Regions from separate parts of the Cytobacillus spongiae genome, predicted to be linked through region 1. Evidence: a T-box and tRNA genes for the amino acid it is inferred to sense, from the RefSeq annotation. Region 1 holds a T-box; the other regions hold tRNA genes.

Region 1 (3,279 bases):
GCGGTGTAGAATAGGTTAGGATGAAAAAGGAAGTGATACGTAAAGTAAAATACAAATGCACGAACCTATAGAATTCGAATGTCTAACTACAGCATATGTGTATTTATCTCATAAACTAGGAGGAGGCTAACAGGATGCGATTGTTAGTAGCGATATTCATCCTATTGTCAATCAGTGGATGTAACGTAGAGAAAGAAACTGAACCGGTAGATTTATTTGAATATAAGGATTCCTATGTAGGAGATTCAGGTGCCGTTAGTAAAATAATGAGGGAACTGCCAAGTCCAGATGGAGAAAAAGTGGGAGGGTTGGAGTTAAAAACAACGGAAGAACCTTATGGGATCATACTTAATTATAGGGAAGCAGAAGAAAGTGAGGGAATCGAAACAAATTACAATGAGCTTGCATTATATAATGCAACATACTTTCTTTGCTTAGTGAAAAATGCAGATTGGGTGAAGTTCAATTTTGAAAATCAAATGTTCACAATTACTCGAGATGAATTAGAAGCTTTCTATGGAAAAGATATTAGGAAGTTTACGACTGAAGAAGAGTTAAGTCTGTTTATTCAAGAAAATTTGGAAGATGAAGACAAAGTGTCTAAATTTTTTAACTAGAAGCGGTTTAAGGTGTTGCGACGAAGGATCTACATACACTAACGATGAAAATTGGAGGAATGAATGAATCAAGGAATAAAGATTACGGCATTAAAGTATCCTAATATCCCCCATTACGAGTGGCAAGGAGAGGTTGTTAGGAAAACGGAAGATGGTCTCTTCGTACTTTGTTGCCCTGGGAGGAAGTTACACCATTATTCAAAAGGTGCTACATTTACAATTAATAATGTTTCGTTAGAATACTACTCTTTCAAAGATTGGTTTACCGCCGCAATGGAAATCGAGAATGGACGGGTAGTTTCGTATTATTGCAATATTGCGATGCCGTCAAAAATGATTAGCAATCATGTTAGCTTTGTAGATTTGGACTTAGATTTTGTCATGAGTGAACAAACAGGGTGGCAAGTCGTAGATGAAGAAGAATTTGAAGAAAATAGTATTAAGTTTGAATATTCGGCGGAGCTAAAGAAGGCTGCTTTCGAATCGTTAGAGGAACTAAAGGACAGAGTGAGGAAAAAACAATTTCCATTCAATGAAAATTCATTAGCAGGAATACATATAGACGATTATTTAAAATAATGAAAGAGAGGATGAAAGGAAAGGACGGTGCATGTTCATAGACCTCATTAAAGATGCAATCTTGGTAACTGATACACCTTATGACAAAGAAAAAGGGTAATTCGTTCAATAATGTACGTTGGCATGGATCCGATAGAAGAGGGCTGCGCCTATATTTTTTATAATGATATTGACTTGTATGAATGTTTTGAATAAAATATTTGTAATTAATTGAAATGCAATGAAGAGAAAAAGTAGGGTGAATTCGTTTTATACAGAGAGCTTCGGTAGCTGAAAAGAAGCAAAAACAATCATCTGAACAATGGTCTCTGAGCTTCGTACTGAACATACAATTGTATTAGTAGGATACGACGGGTTTTGGCACTCGTTATCAAAGTCACAGTATAAGAGTTTTATGACTCCGTACTTGATGAGGCAAATGATGTGAATTATTTGCATAATAAGGTGGTACCACGGAATTTATCCCGTCCTTAACATTATGTTAAGGGCGGGTTTTTTATTTTTCAAACGAAGAAATAGGAGGAAAAATCAATGGCTATATTTATTGGAGGCGCGTGGCCGTACGCAAATGGTTCTTTACATCTTGGTCACATTTCTAGCTTATTGCCGGGAGATATCTTGGCAAGATATTATCGATTAAAAGGGGAAGAGGTTTTATATGTATCAGGGAGCGATTGTAACGGTACACCTATAACAATTAGGGCGAAGCAAGAGGGACTAACACCAGGAGAAATTGCCGATCGATATCATGAAGAGTTTCAGGAGTGCTTTGCCAAATTAGGGTTTTCCTATGACTGTTATACAAGAACAGATACTCCATATCATCATCAGATTGTTCAAGGGATATTTTTAGAATTGCTTGAAAAAGGGCTTATTTATCTAAAGGAAATTGAGCAAACATACTGTGAACATGATCAACAATTTTTACCAGATCGGTATGTGGAGGGGGAGTGTCCAGTATGCGGTGCTACCGCACGGGGAGATCAATGCGATAATTGTTCTACTGTTCTAGAACCATTAGACTTATTAAATCGAAAATGTAAACTATGTGGAAACCCACCAACTACCAAAAAAACAAAGCATTTCTATTTCTCTTTAAGTCAGTTTCAAGAGGTGTTAAGTAACTATACACAAGAAGCGAAAGACAAAAGGCTTTGGCGAGAAAATGCGATTTCTTTAACGAACAGATATTTACAAGAAGGTCTTCAAGACCGTCCCGTTTCAAGGGATTTGCCTATCGGTGTAAGTGTCCCAGTTCCAGGATATGAGGATAAGAAAATTTATGTATGGATTGAAGCAGTTTCAGGTTATTACAGTGCAAGTAAGCTTTGGGCGAAGGAAGCTAAGAAAGACGATGCTATATTTTGGGATTCAAACACCATATCCTATTACATTCACGGAAAAGACAACATCCCCTTCCATTCAATCATATGGGCTGGAATATTGTCAGGCCTAGAAAAACAAGCCTTACCTACACATATCGTTTCGAATGAGTATCTGACATTGGAAAGGAAGAAATTATCAACTAGCAGAAATTGGGCTGTTTGGGTACCTGATATTCTAACTAGATACGAACCGGACTCCATACGTTATTTCCTAACGATAAACGCTCCAGAAAGTCGGGATGCTGACTTTTCTTGGAAGGAATTCATTTATAGCCATAATAGCGAGCTGTTGGGAGCGTATGGGAACTTGGTGAATCGAACATTAAAATTTATCCAAAAATCATGTGAAGGGATTGTTCCTACTAAGCCAATTTCTCAAGCACTAATGGAGAGAGTGGATTCATTATATAGTGAAGTAGGGCATGAACTTGAAGCAGGGTCATTCAAAGTAGGGTTGGAAAAAATATTTGAAGTAGTTAGATTTGCAAATAAATACTTCGATGAACAACAGCCTTGGAAAAAGGTGTCTGAAGATAAAGAAGCTTGCCTTCAAGTCCTATCTGATTGTGTGTATGTAATCGCTAATTTAGCAAATTTATTGACACCATATCTCCCTTTTTCAAGTGACAAAGTGAAAAAAATGTTACTTATAGATGAAGAAAATTGGAATCCAGTTTCAGTGATGGCACCTGTTTTGC
Region 2 (3,279 bases), 1.5 Mb from region 1:
CTTTAGCAAGCTATTCCGATGACATTAACCACACAGTTCATGACTATGCTAGCAATGATTAGCATGGGGAGTGTATTTGGAGCGGCACTAGATACGTATAATCGTTTTTTGCAACGCTCGAATCGCAAGAGCTGGCTAGTTTTTTTAAACGATATATTATTTTGGTTAGCTCAGGGGTTATTTATCTTTTATGTTTTGTTTATTGTAAACCAGGGAGAATTAAGGTTTTATATCTTTATTGCTTTACTATGTGGCTTTGCAGCCTATCAAAGTCTATTGAAAGGCTGGTATTTAAGGTTATTAGAGATTATCATTTCGATGATAATCTCTATTTATAAGTTTATAGTGAGAATGGCCCGTATCTTTATCTTCAAACCTCTACATGCCATTTTTTTCGCAGTCATTTCAATTGTTGTTTCGACAGGAAAGGGTCTTTTGGCACTTGGAAGATTCATCTATAGGGCCTTATTATGGATAGTGAAAGTAATAATTTCCCCATTTACCTGGATTTTACGTATTTTTTGGAAATTTATGCCGAAAAAAATTAAAAAAACAGTCGACAAGTTATATAATGGTTTTGAAGGATATTCCCGTCAAATCAAGAATTACATTATCAAGTGGAAAACAAACTGGAAAAATAAGCGTAAGTAAGGAGGGAATGCGATAAATGAGTGCGGTCCGTAAAACAAACATCAAGAAAATGAATAATTCATATGTTCAAGAGCAACAAAACATCAAAGGTTTTAGAGATCGAAAAAGAGCCCTTTTAGTAAGAAGATTGACGGTCTTTTTTATCGGAGCAGGGACGATCATCTTTTTTATGATCTCTACACTCATTTCGCAAGCCTCTGCTCTTGAGGAAAAGGAAGCGGAGAAAAAGCTACTGGATCAAGAGTTAACGGAATTAAAAGCAAAGCAAGTATTATTAAAAGAAGATATCGTTCGATTGAACGATGATGAATACATTGCTAAGCTAGCTAGAAAGGATTATTTTCTTTCAGAGAAGAATGAAATCATCTTTAACATCCCAAAAGAAGAGGATAAGGAAAAATAACCCATTGACCGGTTTGTTGACACGTTTTTTTTAAATTCTGTATAATATAGTATAAGTACGATTTTTTATATCTTTAAGGAGGAAAATTTTTTTTATGTCAATCGAAGTAGGCAGCAAGTTACAGGGTAAAGTAACAGGTATTACAAATTTTGGTGCGTTTGTTGAATTGCCAGAAGGGTCAACTGGTCTTGTTCACATTAGTGAAGTCGCAGATAATTATGTTAAAGACATTAATGAACATCTGAAGGTTGGCGACGAAGTAGAAGTAAAGGTAATTAACGTAGAGAAAGATGGAAAGATCGGTTTATCCATCAAAAAAGCGAAAGAAAGACCAGAAAGTGAATCTAGACCACCAAGACCACAACGTCCACGTCATGGTAGAACAAACGATAACCGTCCACAAAGAACAGAAACATTTGAATCTAAAATGGCTCGTTTCTTGAAAGATAGTGAAGACCGTTTATCTTCTTTAAAACGTAATACTGAGTCTAAGCGCGGCGGAAGAGGAGCTAGAAGAGGTTAACTTGCTGCTTATTTGATGATAATAGATAGCAGGAATTCCATTGGGTAAGTCAGAAATGACTTGCCTTTTTTTGTGCTTTATGGAGCGGTGATGAGGGTGGGTGGCTTGAGGGCTACCAAAGAACATGCATGGAACAGAAAATCATCCGTATATGTCAATTTTTTATAAAAACGTCTTCCCAAGAAGAATAAAAAAAGAGTTAGTGAATAATTCACTAACTCTTTTCGTGTTTTATGACCCGTACGGGATTCGAACCCGTGTTACCGCCGTGAAAGGGCGGTGTCTTAACCGCTTGACCAACGGGCCGTATGCTAAAAGGAATAAATAATAGCGGCGGAGGGGATCGAACCCCCGACCTCACGGGTATGAACCGTACGCTCTAGCCAGCTGAGCTACACCGCCATGTTTTAGACACAAGAAATATAATACAAATAGTTAAAGTTTCTGTCAATGGATATTTGAAAGAAAATTGTCGTAGTTTGAAAAAAGTATGTCCTGTATAGCTGGAAATATTAATAGAGGGCTATAAACCGGTCATGAAAGTGTTTTTTTGAATATTCATCCATGATTTTTCATTCGGAATTTATTCGCTTTTTTGGATATTACGTGGAAAACCGTCGAACAAAAGTTAAGAGCTTGTCTCCTATTTTGACAAACTTCTAATTTCTTTCCATTTATACTTATCAGCAACGATAAAAATATGGGGAGTGTCAAAAATGGAGAAGGTAGAGCGGAATTTGATAGAACCAGTCGGAGAGGTGAATTTTGCTAGACCCAAAGTTGAATTAGCCAATGGACTAAAAAAATTCCAAGTAGGGATGGAGAACGTTTTCTTGAAAAAGGGCTTCGTTTTATTACTGATCGGCTTCTTACTTGGGAGAGCGTTAATTTTAGCTAAGCTTACGCCATTTAGTCTTCCTTTTTTTGCGGCGGTATACTTTCTAAGAAGAGATAAGGCTCCGTTAGCTCTAATTGGGATTGTTGCAGGAGCAGCAACATTATCAGTCATGGATGCTGTCTATACGTTTGGAATTTCGTTTCTCTTCCTCATCTTCTACCGCTTCTTTAAAAAATGGATACAGAATGAACTAAGATATTTACCATTGTTTGTCGCATTTACGCTGCTAGGTGGAACATTGGTGAAAGGTTATTTACAAACAGGAGCGTTTTCCCTATACGATGGGATGATGTCTGGGGTAGAGGCAAGTTTAGGGTTTATTTTAACGTTAATCTTTCTACAAAGTATACCCTTATTATCTATTAATAAACGCCGTCAAACTTTAAAGACGGAAGAAATCGTTTGCCTCATTATTATGTTAGCATCAGTAATGACTGGGACGATCGGTTGGTCCATCTATAATCTATCAATAGAACATATCATGTCGAGGTATTTAGTTCTAATGTTCGCATTCGTTGCAGGTGCAACGGTTGGATCCACTGTAGGGGTTGTAACGGGATTAATATTTAGCTTAGCAAATGTATCCAGCTTTTATCATATGAGTTTACTTGCTTTCTCAGGACTTCTAGGTGGGTTATTAAAGGAAGGGAAAAAAATTGGTGTCTCCATAGGGCTTTTTATTGCCACGCTCCTAATTGGGATGTATGGCGAAGGTGGAGGAACATTGCTTCAGTCTATATTAGAAACGTCGGCAGCTACCCTTCTTTTTCTATTAACACCACAGGCTTTGACTTCAAAGCTCGC
Region 3 (3,279 bases), 1.7 Mb from region 1:
AAAACACAGGTCTCTGCAAAGCCGCAAGGCGAAGTATAGGGGCTGACGCCTGCCCGGTGCTGGAAGGTTAAGAGGAGGGGTTAGCGTAAGCGAAGCTCTGAATCGAAGCCCCAGTAAACGGCGGCCGTAACTATAACGGTCCTAAGGTAGCGAAATTCCTTGTCGGGTAAGTTCCGACCCGCACGAAAGGCGTAACGATCTGGGCACTGTCTCAACGAGAGACTCGGTGAAATTATAGTACCTGTGAAGATGCAGGTTACCCGCGACAGGACGGAAAGACCCCGTGGAGCTTTACTGTAGCCTGATATTGAATTTTGGTACAGCTTGTACAGGATAGGTAGGAGCCTTGGAAGCCGGAGCGCCAGCTTCGGTGGAGGCATTGGTGGGATACTACCCTGGCTGTATTGAAATTCTAACCCACGCCCCTGATCGGGGCGGGAGACAGTGTCAGGTGGGCAGTTTGACTGGGGCGGTCGCCTCCTAAAGAGTAACGGAGGCGCCCAAAGGTTCCCTCAGAATGGTTGGAAATCATTCGTAGAGTGTAAAGGCACAAGGGAGCTTGACTGCGAGACCTACAAGTCGAGCAGGGACGAAAGTCGGGCTTAGTGATCCGGTGGTTCCGCATGGAAGGGCCATCGCTCAACGGATAAAAGCTACCCCGGGGATAACAGGCTTATCTCCCCCAAGAGTCCACATCGACGGGGAGGTTTGGCACCTCGATGTCGGCTCATCGCATCCTGGGGCTGTAGTCGGTCCCAAGGGTTGGGCTGTTCGCCCATTAAAGCGGTACGCGAGCTGGGTTCAGAACGTCGTGAGACAGTTCGGTCCCTATCCGTCGTGGGCGTAGGAAATTTGAGAGGAGCTGTCCTTAGTACGAGAGGACCGGGATGGACGCACCGCTGGTGTACCAGTTGTCTTGCCAAAGGCATCGCTGGGTAGCTATGTGCGGAAGGGATAAGTGCTGAAAGCATCTAAGCATGAAGCCCCCCTCAAGATGAGATTTCCCATAGCGCAAGCTAGTAAGATCCCTGAAAGATGATCAGGTTGATAGGTCAGAGGTGGAAGCATGGTGACATGTGGAGCTGACTGATACTAATCGATCGAGGACTTAACCAAATAAGAAAGCGAAGGCGACTGTACAACTTCGATAGAAGGTAGGAGCCGTAGCTGGACTAGTCAATTCAATGGCATTACCGTAATTCTTTCTTCTATACATTATCTAGTTTTGAGGGAACAAACCTCAAGTTAAAATAGTCTGGTGATAAAGGCGAGAAGGTCACACCCGTTCCCATGCCGAACACGGAAGTTAAGTTTCTCAGCGCCGATGGTAGTTAGGGGCTGTCCCCTTGTGAGAGTAGGACGTCGCCAGGCTTTGCTTTTTAATAATATTATCGCGGGGTGGAGCAGTCTGGTAGCTCGTCGGGCTCATAACCCGAAGGTCGCAGGTTCAAATCCTGTCCCCGCAATTTGGTCCGGTAGTTCAGTTGGTTAGAATGCCTGCCTGTCACGCAGGAGGTCGCGGGTTCGAGTCCCGTCCGGACCGCCATTTTCAAGTAATCTACGAAGCATAATGTTTCGTTTTTTTTATTTATACGGATTGTTTATTACGACCACAGCAAATGGATGTGGTCTATTTTTATGGGCAAAAGTATGCTCCTAATTAGCTAGAAACTCATTCATATTATAAACAAAGAACAACAGCTAAGCACTCAACTATTCTACCCATCGTCAGTATGAACAGATTAACCACACTTTTCCACGCTAGAATTCTCTAATATTATCATAGTAGTAAATGTTAAGCTCATTCAGTTACAGCCTTTGCCCATTGAGCAAAATTCATGTAAACTACATATAGATTCCTACGACATGTTTTAAAGAGCTAGAGGTATGTCAAATACTTAATATAAAGGTGATTGTGAATGAAGCCATTTGAATTGAAAACGTCCACACCTGAGGAAACGATGGAATTCTCAAAACGATTAGGACAACTTCTTCAAGCGGGAGATGTTCTCACATTAGAAGGAGACTTAGGTGCAGGAAAAACAACATTTACGAAGGGGCTAGCCAAAGGATTAGACATAGCTAAAACGGTGAATAGCCCAACATTTACGATTATTAAAGAATACAGGGGACGGTTGCCTTTATATCATATGGATGTATACCGAGTGGAAGATTCCTTCGAGGATTTAGGCTTTGATGAATATTTCGATGGAGAGGGTGTAACTGTTGTGGAATGGGCTCATCTCATTCAGGAGCAGCTACCAAAGGAGTTGCTAGAGATCCAATTATTCCACGGAGAAGAGGACTCTAGAAGAATTCAAATGATGCCACATGGTAAGCGATATGAAGAGCTATGTAAGGAGATTTTTCAATGAGAATTTTAGCAATTGATACATCCAATTATTCACTTGGGGTAGCAATTATAGAACAAGATAAAGTAATTGGTGAGTATGTAACCAATTTAAAGAAGAATCATTCCGTACGGGCCATGCCAGCAGTTGAAGGATTGATGAAGGAATGTGATACGAAACCTTCAGATTTAACTAAGATTGTTGTGGCAAAAGGTCCTGGATCTTATACAGGGGTTCGTATTGGTGTAACGCTTGCTAAAACGTTAGCCTGGACGTTAAATATCCCTCTTGTTGGTGTCTCAAGCCTAGAAGTACTTGCGGCGTCAACTGGTCGCTATTTTAATGGCATGATTTCTCCAATATTTGATGCTAGACGAGGTCAAGTGTATACAGGCTTATATCAATTTCAAAATGGAAAGTTGACAACTGTGATCAATGATCAACTGATCATGTGTGATCAATGGGTTGAGCAGCTGAAGAAAGAGACACAGCCTGTATTGTTCGTCGGAAATGACTTGCCCATTCATCAAGGGGCAATTGATTCGGTATTGGGAGAAAAGGCTACTCTGGCTTCTTTTACAGAGCATAATCCTCGACCAGCAGAGCTTGCTCTTCTCGGAAGAGACATAGAAGGGGAAGATGTACATTCGTTTGTCCCCAACTATATAAGGCTTGCTGAAGCTGAGGCAAAATGGCTAGAAGCGAACAAGAAATAAAATACTCAATAAGGAAGACCTGGAATGATTAAACCACTAACATTTCGTTATATGGAAGAAAAGGATATTAGCCAGATCCTCAAAATCGAGAAGGCATCATTTGCTACGCCATGGAGTTATGAAGCTTTTAGTAATGAACTCACAAAGAATCAGTTTGCTGTGTACATTGTGATAGAGGATGAGGGAAGAGTCATAGGCTATTGCGGGGTATG

What was found. The T-box of region 1 lies ahead of metG (methionine--tRNA ligase). A T-box ahead of a tRNA ligase gene usually reads a tRNA of that ligase, here a tRNA-Met.
Region 2: it has a tRNA-Met gene. The T-box ahead of metG (methionine--tRNA ligase) is inferred to sense a tRNA for this amino acid. The anticodon was not compared.
Region 3: it has a tRNA-Met gene. The T-box ahead of metG (methionine--tRNA ligase) is inferred to sense a tRNA for this amino acid. The anticodon was not compared.

The regions. Positions count from the first base shown of each region.
Region 1 is NZ_CP089997.1:2,708,907-2,712,185, reverse strand. It holds gene LS684_RS13785 (DUF4825 domain-containing protein) at 135-617, shown strand; gene LS684_RS13780 (DUF402 domain-containing protein) at 681-1,196, shown strand; T-box leader at 1,408-1,671, shown strand; gene metG (methionine--tRNA ligase) at 1,728-3,279, shown strand, end outside.
Region 2 is NZ_CP089997.1:71,229-74,507, forward strand. It holds gene yabP (sporulation protein YabP) at 1-22, shown strand, start outside; gene yabQ (spore cortex biosynthesis protein YabQ) at 19-651, shown strand; gene LS684_RS00360 (FtsB family cell division protein) at 668-1,054, shown strand; gene LS684_RS00365 (S1 domain-containing RNA-binding protein) at 1,149-1,577, shown strand; tRNA gene LS684_RS00370 (tRNA-Glu) at 1,812-1,883, opposite strand; tRNA gene LS684_RS00375 (tRNA-Met) at 1,906-1,979, opposite strand; gene spoIIE (stage II sporulation protein E) at 2,294-3,279, shown strand, end outside.
Region 3 is NZ_CP089997.1:297,575-300,853, forward strand. It holds rRNA gene LS684_RS01665 (23S ribosomal RNA) at 1-1,116, shown strand, start outside; rRNA gene rrf (5S ribosomal RNA) at 1,255-1,371, shown strand; tRNA gene LS684_RS01675 (tRNA-Met) at 1,393-1,466, shown strand; tRNA gene LS684_RS01680 (tRNA-Asp) at 1,470-1,546, shown strand; gene tsaE (tRNA (adenosine(37)-N6)-threonylcarbamoyltransferase complex ATPase subunit type 1 TsaE) at 1,920-2,375, shown strand; gene tsaB (tRNA (adenosine(37)-N6)-threonylcarbamoyltransferase complex dimerization subunit type 1 TsaB) at 2,372-3,067, shown strand; gene rimI (ribosomal protein S18-alanine N-acetyltransferase) at 3,092-3,279, shown strand, end outside.